3 regions of the Streptomyces sp. NPDC048411 genome follow, and region 1 is predicted to be linked to each of the others. Evidence: riboswitches for the same ligand, from Rfam matches in the RefSeq annotation. Region 1 holds a riboswitch; each other region holds the start of a gene.
What was found. Region 1 has a riboswitch for cobalamin ahead of AB0915_RS10435 (prenyltransferase/squalene oxidase repeat-containing protein). Riboswitches for the same ligand answer to the same signal wherever they lie in the genome.

Region 2: another riboswitch for cobalamin. It lies ahead of AB0915_RS38740 (CbtB domain-containing protein); the one in region 1 lies ahead of AB0915_RS10435 (prenyltransferase/squalene oxidase repeat-containing protein).
Region 3: another riboswitch for cobalamin. It lies ahead of AB0915_RS14560 (ribonucleoside-diphosphate reductase subunit alpha); the one in region 1 lies ahead of AB0915_RS10435 (prenyltransferase/squalene oxidase repeat-containing protein).

What each region holds. Positions count from the first base shown of each region.
Region 1 covers NZ_JBEZKL010000020.1:26,981-29,235, reverse strand. Annotated here, with positions in the region: gene AB0915_RS10440 (MBL fold metallo-hydrolase) at 1-903, shown strand, start outside; cobalamin riboswitch at 935-1,069, shown strand; gene AB0915_RS10435 (prenyltransferase/squalene oxidase repeat-containing protein) at 1,176-2,255, shown strand, end outside.
Region 2 covers NZ_JBEZKL010000273.1:997-3,251, forward strand. Annotated here, with positions in the region: gene AB0915_RS38735 (histidine phosphatase family protein) at 273-851, opposite strand; adenosylcobalamin (AdoCbl) riboswitch at 978-1,126, shown strand; gene AB0915_RS38740 (CbtB domain-containing protein) at 1,130-1,348, shown strand; gene AB0915_RS38745 (CbtA family protein) at 1,377-2,147, shown strand.
Region 3 covers NZ_JBEZKL010000032.1:51,777-54,031, reverse strand. Annotated here, with positions in the region: gene mctP (monocarboxylate uptake permease MctP) at 1-311, shown strand, start outside; partial or broken gene AB0915_RS14565 (GNAT family N-acetyltransferase) at 310-489, shown strand; cobalamin riboswitch at 529-667, shown strand; gene AB0915_RS14560 (ribonucleoside-diphosphate reductase subunit alpha) at 811-2,255, shown strand, end outside.

The DNA of each region.
Region 1 (2,255 bases):
GACCCCGACGCCTGGGACACCCTGGTCGCCGGAGTCGCCGCCGTCGGCGTGGACATCACCGGCATCCACGGCGTGGTCATCACCCACCACCATCCCGACCACCACGGACTCTCCGGACAGGTCCGCGAGGCCTCGGGGGCGTGGATCGCGATGCACGCCGCGGACACCGCGATCGTGCGCCGCACCCGTGAGTCCGAACCGGGCACCTGGCTGACCTACCTCGCGGCGAAGCTCGCCGCGGCCGGCGCACCGGAGGAGCACCTCGCCCCACTGCGCGCCGCCCGCACGGGCGGCCGGACGCGCACGCTCCCCGGACTGCGCGCCGCCCTCCCGGACCGCGAGATCGTCCCCGGCGAACTGCTCGACCTCGCGGGCCGGCGGCTCCGGGCGATCTGGACGCCGGGCCACACCCCCGGCCATGTCTGCCTGCACCTGGAGGAGGACCATCCGGCCGATCTGCCCGGCCGCGGCCGCCTCTTCTCCGGCGACCACCTGCTGCCCGGGATCAGCCCCCACATCGGGCTGTACGAGGACCCGGACGACGCAACGGTCACCGACCCCCTGGGCGACTACCTGGACTCGCTGGAGCGCATCGGCCGGCTCGGGGTCGCCGAGGTGCTGCCCGCCCACCAGTACGCGTTCACGGACGCGGCGGGGCGCGTACGGGAACTCCTCGACCATCACGAGGAGCGGCTGACCGGACTGCTCGCCCTGCTCGCCACCCCGTTGACGCCGTGGCAGCTGGCCGAGCGGATGGAGTGGAACCGGCCCTGGGAACAGATCCCGTACGGCTCGCGGAACATTGCCGTCTCCGAGGCCGAGGCTCATGTGCGCCGACTGGTGAAGCTGGGGCGCGCGGAGGCGGTGCCGGGCAGCGGGCCGGTGACGTACGTCGCTGCGTGAGGCAGCCCTCCGCCCGGGGCGAGCGGGCTGCCTCCCGGTAGAGTGTGCGAGTCGTCATCACGCCCGTTCAGGGGGAAGCCGGTGCAAATCCGGCACTGACCACGCAACCGTGAGCCGCCGACACAGCGGCGAGTCGGGCTGCCCTGTCCGCGGTCGTGACCGGCTCGCGTCACCGGAACCCCGGTGACCGGCACCGTCGAGGAATACGGGGCCGGAGCCTGGTGCCTGAGTGTGCCTGTGCCCGGTTCCCCACAGGAGAGGCTCAGCCCGCCATGACCGTACGCCGCAGCGCAGCAGCGCTCGCCGCCACCGCCACCGTGCTCTGTGCGGCCGCTGCCCCGGCCGCGGTCGCGGCGCCGTCCCCCTCCCCCACCCCGTCCGTCGCGCTGCCCTCCGGGCTGTACGGCACCAAGGACCCGACGTACGACGGGGTCTGGCGGCAGTCGCTGGCCTTCCTCGCCCAGCGCGTCGAGGGGGTCGTGCCCGCGACGAAGTCGGTGGACTGGCTGATCGCCCAGCAGTGCGCGAACGGCGCCTACGCCTCGTACCGCGCCGATGTCTCCAAGCCGTGCGACACCAAGACCATGCTGGACACCAATGCGACCGCCGCCGCGGTGCAGGCGCTGGCGGCGGTCGGCGGGCACGGCGACATCGTCAGCAACGGCGTCCGCTGGCTGAAGTCCGTCCAGAACGAGGACGGCGGCTGGGGCTACAACCCGGGCTCCCCCAGCGACGCCAACTCCACCTCGATCGTGACCGGCGCGCTGGCCCGGCAGGGCCAGCGGATCGGCGACATGACGAATCCGGGCGGCAAAACCCCGTACGACGCGCTGCTCGCGCTCGCGATCCCGTGCGGCGGCCCGGACGGCGGCGCGTTCGCGTACCAGCCCGACAAGGCCGGGAAGCTCACCGCGAACGGGGACGCCACCGCGGCCGCCGTGCTCGGCTCGATGGGCAAGGGGCTGGACACCGGGGACAACGCCGCGGTCGAGGGCAAGCCGCCGGCCTGCCGGAAGGGCGACGTCGTCAAGCCGGAGCAGGCCGCCCAGAACGGCGCCTTCTACCTCGCGGGCGCCCTCGCGAAGAACGGCAACCATCTGGACCTGCCGCCGATGCCGGGCGCCGACGACACCACCCCGCAGCCCGACTTCGGCAACACCGCGGACGCTGTCGTCGCCCTGGCCTCCGCGGGCCACAAGAACAAGGCGGCCGGCGCGGTCGGCTGGCTGCAGAAGAACTCCAGGAGCTGGGCCGAGGAGAGCGGCCCCGCCGCCTACGCCCAGCTGGTCCTGGCCGCGCACGCGACCGGCGCCGACGCCCACAACTTCGGCGGCGTCGACCTGGTCCGGGAG
Region 2 (2,255 bases), on a different contig from region 1:
GAAGAGAAGGTGGATTCGAACACCTTGGCCAGTTTACGTACCATTTGTCAGCATTGCTCGAGCGGTAGGGGCATGTGGGCGGACCCACGGACGGGCCCCGCCGCGGAGGGGAGGGGTGGGATTCCGCGGTTCGTCACGGAGATGGCCCGCCCGCCCACTGTCTGTCCGCCGCGCTGGTCATCGCAGACGGAAGGCCGGCCGGTCGCCGGGGATGCTGTGACCTGACGTCACCGGCAGAGCGGGCCGGTCCGGCGGTGGAGGCCGACGCCGGGTTACGGGGCGTCGGTTCCGGTGCTCAAGGGCCGCCCACAGCGCAGGTTCCAGCGGCCGGACCGGCCGCTGAGCTCTGTCAGTGTCAACGGGGCGACGTCCAACCGCCAGAACGCCTGCGGCAGAAGGCCCAGCGCATGCACGATCGCGGCGCGCACCACCGCGGGTTCGACCACGGCGATCACGCGGCCATCCCCGGCGCCGTCCCGATGCAACGAGTCCAGCCAGCCGCCCACCCGCGCGCACAGGTCCAACAGCGACTCGCCGCCGTGCGGTGCTGCCGAAGGGTCGGACAGCCAAGCCGACACCGCCTCCGGCTCGGCCTCGCTCACCTCCGTCAGCCGCTGCCCGCTCCAGCGACCCAAGTCCCAGCCGCGTAGGGTCGGTTCGGGCTCGGACCGCAGCCCCAACGCCTCGGCGGTACCGGCGCACCTCTCGTCCGCTCCGCACACCCGCCGATCGGCGGCAGGCACCGCGGCAGCGGCCGCACGCGCCCGCCGGACACCGGACGCGTCGAGCGGGGCGTCGCCGTCGAAACGGGCTTCACGCAGCGCCGCATTGAGCGCCGGTGAGATCAACATCACTTGTACCGTCAACACCGTTGTCACCTCCCTGAACTGTGGCCTTTCGGGTAAGCACACCATGGCATCCGAGCCTCCCGGCCCCGCAGATGGCGCCATGGCGGCGCGTGCCCGCAGGCGGTATGGTCGCGACGAACATGACGACGGTGTGACGGAAGTCCGGTGAGAATCCGGCACGGTCGCGCCACTGTGAACCCGTACCCCTGCGGGAAGTCAGACCCGGCACTGTCGTCTCAGGCACCACGATCGGGACGCGTGTTCCCTCAGGAGGTTCTGCCATGGCACAGACTGCTGCCCCCGCAACCGTCGCCACACCCGCCATCACCCCCATCTCGCTGAAGGCCATTGCCCCGTGGGCGGTCTTCTTCGGCATCCTCATGCTCGTCCTGCTGTACTTCGTCGGAGCCGAGCAGGGTGCCACCGCTGTCATCTCCGGCGAAGGTGTCCACGAATGGGTTCACGACGGTCGCCACCTGCTCGGTTTCCCCTGCCACTGACACGCTGCGCACCTCAGGGGAACCGCTCATGAACTCCATATCTGTCAGAGCGCTGCTCGTCCGCGGCATGCTGGCCGGACTTGCCGCGGGCGCGCTCGCTCTTGCCGTCGCCTACTTCCTCGGTGAATCCCGTGTGGACGCGGCGATCGCGCTCGAGGAGGCTCACAGCCACGAGCACGGCGGCGAGGAACTCGTCAGCCGCACCATGCAGTCCACCGCGGGTCTCGCCACCGGTGTCCTGGTCTTCGGTGTGGCGATCGGCGGCATCGCCGCGCTGGTCTTCTGCTACGCCCTCGGCCGCATCGGCAGGTTCGGCCCGAGGGCCACGGCCGCATTGATCGCGTTCGGCGCCTTGCTGACCGTGTATGTCGTGCCGTTCCTCAAATACCCGGCCAATCCGCCGGCTGTCGGAAACCCCGACACGATCGGCCAACGCACCACCCTGTTCTTCCTGATGGTCGCCCTCAGCGTGCTGCTGGCCGTCGCTGCCGTCATCTTCGGCAAGCGGCTGGCTCCCCGCCTGGGCAACTGGAACGCGTCCATTGCCGCGTCCGCCGCCTATGTGCTCGTCATCGGGCTGGCCTACGCCTTCCTGCCCTCGTTCAACGAGGTCGGCAAGGACTTCCCGGCCAGTCTCCTGTGGGAGTTCCGCCTTGCCACCCTCGCCGTTCAGGCCACGCTGTGGACCACTTTCGGTCTGGTCTTCGGGTATCTGACCGAGCGGCTGCTGGTGCCCAAGGCCGGCGCAGTGACGGCCGGGGGCGGTACCACGTCCCACGCGGCCGCCGCTGCGAGCTGAGGCGCCCGCCGACGCGACGGACGCATAGACGGCGCACTAAGCCCCCCGCGGCCCGCGCCGGGGGGGCCGTCAGACCTGGGGGCCCGAGTGTTCCGATTGTCCGATCAC
Region 3 (2,255 bases), on a different contig from region 1:
GCATGGTGTACGGCACGCTCGCCGCATACGGAGTGGCAAGCCCGACCCAGGCGCACTTCGGCGGCTCCTCGAAGGAGATCCCGGGGATCGGCGAGATCGGCTACATCGGTCTGACGGCGTTCGTGCTGAACGCCGTGGCGACCGTGGTGCTGACCTTCGTCCTGAACGCGGTGAAGGCCCCGGCGGGCGTCGACGAGACCTCCCCGGCGGACTACACGGCGGACGCGGGCGACCCGGGCGTCCAGGTGGAACTCCCCTCGGCCAGGCCCGAGTCGAGCCCGTCACCCGACGCGAGCCCATCCGCCGGCTAGGGCGTGTTTCGACCGGGCACGGGCCACGGAGGGCGTCGCGCAGCTCGTCCTGTCCGCCCAGCCGACCATGTCCGGCGCCCACCGGATCTACCATCGGCGCGACTTCGTACGCACGCCGGAACGCGACCGGGATCCCCTTGCGGGCCTCGCGCTGCTCACGTACAGCCTGAGCCTCTGAACCGATTCGACACAACATGTGGGGGCCGCCTCATCGGGCGGCCCCCACATGTATGCTCGTGCTCGCTGTCGCCGCAGGGAAATCCGGTGCGAATCCGGAACTGTCCCGCAACGGTATATTCGGGTCCCTTTTGCGCACCCTGAAAGTCCGAGGACCTGCCGACAGCGCGTCCGGCTCGACCGATCCGGACGCCCAGACGTCCGGGCCTCGCGGATGGGCCGGTGGACGCCGCACGCAGTGCTGCCCTCCTTCTTCGGGCATTCCTCCGAGCGGCTGCCCCGCTCCCCCGCCGGCCCCGAGCCGAGCGAGGGAGAGCACCACGTGACCATCGCGCCAGCCGATCCGGCTTCAGTCGCCGAGTCCGCGGGAAGCACGAACGACGGACCCGGGACCGCACTGCTGCGGACCCTGACCGACCTCACTGCCGATCTGCCCGACACCAACCCCGGCCGCGTCGCCGCCGCCGCGCTGCGCGGCCGCAACGCCGCGTCGGACGAGGCGGAGTTGCGCGCGCTGGCCACCGAGGCCGCCGCGGGTCTGATCGCCGAGGACCCCGCGTACTCCCGGCTCGCCGCCCGCCTCCTGACCCGCACCATCGCGGACGAGGCGGCCGGTCAGGGCGCGCTGTCGTTCTCCGCCTCGGTCGCCGTCGGCCACCGCGAGGGTCTGGTCGCGGACCGTACGGCCGCGTTCGTGGCGCTCCACACGGCCCGGCTCGACGCGCTGGTCGAGCAGTCCCTCGCCGACGGCGCCGACGACCGGTTCGGCTACTTCGGGCTGCGGACACTGCACAGCCGCTACCTGCTGCGCCACCCGCTCACCCGCCAGGTCATCGAGACGCCGCAGCACTTCATGCTGCGCGTCGCCGCCGGCCTCGCCGAGGACGAGTCGGTGCGCGCACTGGACGAAGTCGCCGCGCTGTACGGTCTGATGAGCCGCCTCGACTACCTCCCCTCCTCCCCCACACTCTTCAACTCCGGCACCCGGCACCCGCAGATGTCCTCCTGCTATCTGCTGGACTCACCGCTGGACGAGCTCGACTCCATCTACGACCGCTACCACCAGGTGGCGCGGCTCTCCAAGCACGCGGGCGGCATCGGCCTCTCGTACTCCCGGATCCGCGCCCGCGGTTCGCTGATCCGCGGCACCAACGGGCACTCCAACGGCATCGTGCCGTTCCTGAAGACGCTCGACGCCTCGGTCGCCGCAGTGAACCAGGGCGGCCGCCGCAAGGGCGCCGCCGCCGTCTACCTGGAGACGTGGCACGCGGACATCGAGGAATTCCTGGAGCTGCGCGACAACACGGGCGAGGACCAGCGGCGTACGCACAACCTCAACCTGGCGCACTGGATCCCGGACGAGTTCATGCGCCGGGTCGACGCGGACGGCGACTGGTCGCTGTTCTCCCCCGCCGATGTGCCGGAACTGGTCGACCTGTGGGGCGACGAGTTCGACGCCGCGTATCGGGCCGCCGAGGCCAAGGGCCTGGCCCGCAAGTCGATGCCCGCGCGTGAGCTGTACGGCCGGATGATGCGGACGCTCGCGCAGACCGGTCAGGGCTGGATGACGTTCAAGGACGCCTCCAACCGGACGGCCAACCAGACCGCCGAGCCGGGTCGCGTCGTCCACTCGTCGAACCTGTGCACCGAGATCCTCGAAGTCACCGACGACGGCGAGACCGCCGTCTGCAACCTCGGTTCGGTCAACCTCGGTTCGTTCGTGGCCGACGGCGACATCGACTGGGAGCGGCTGGACTCCACCGTCCG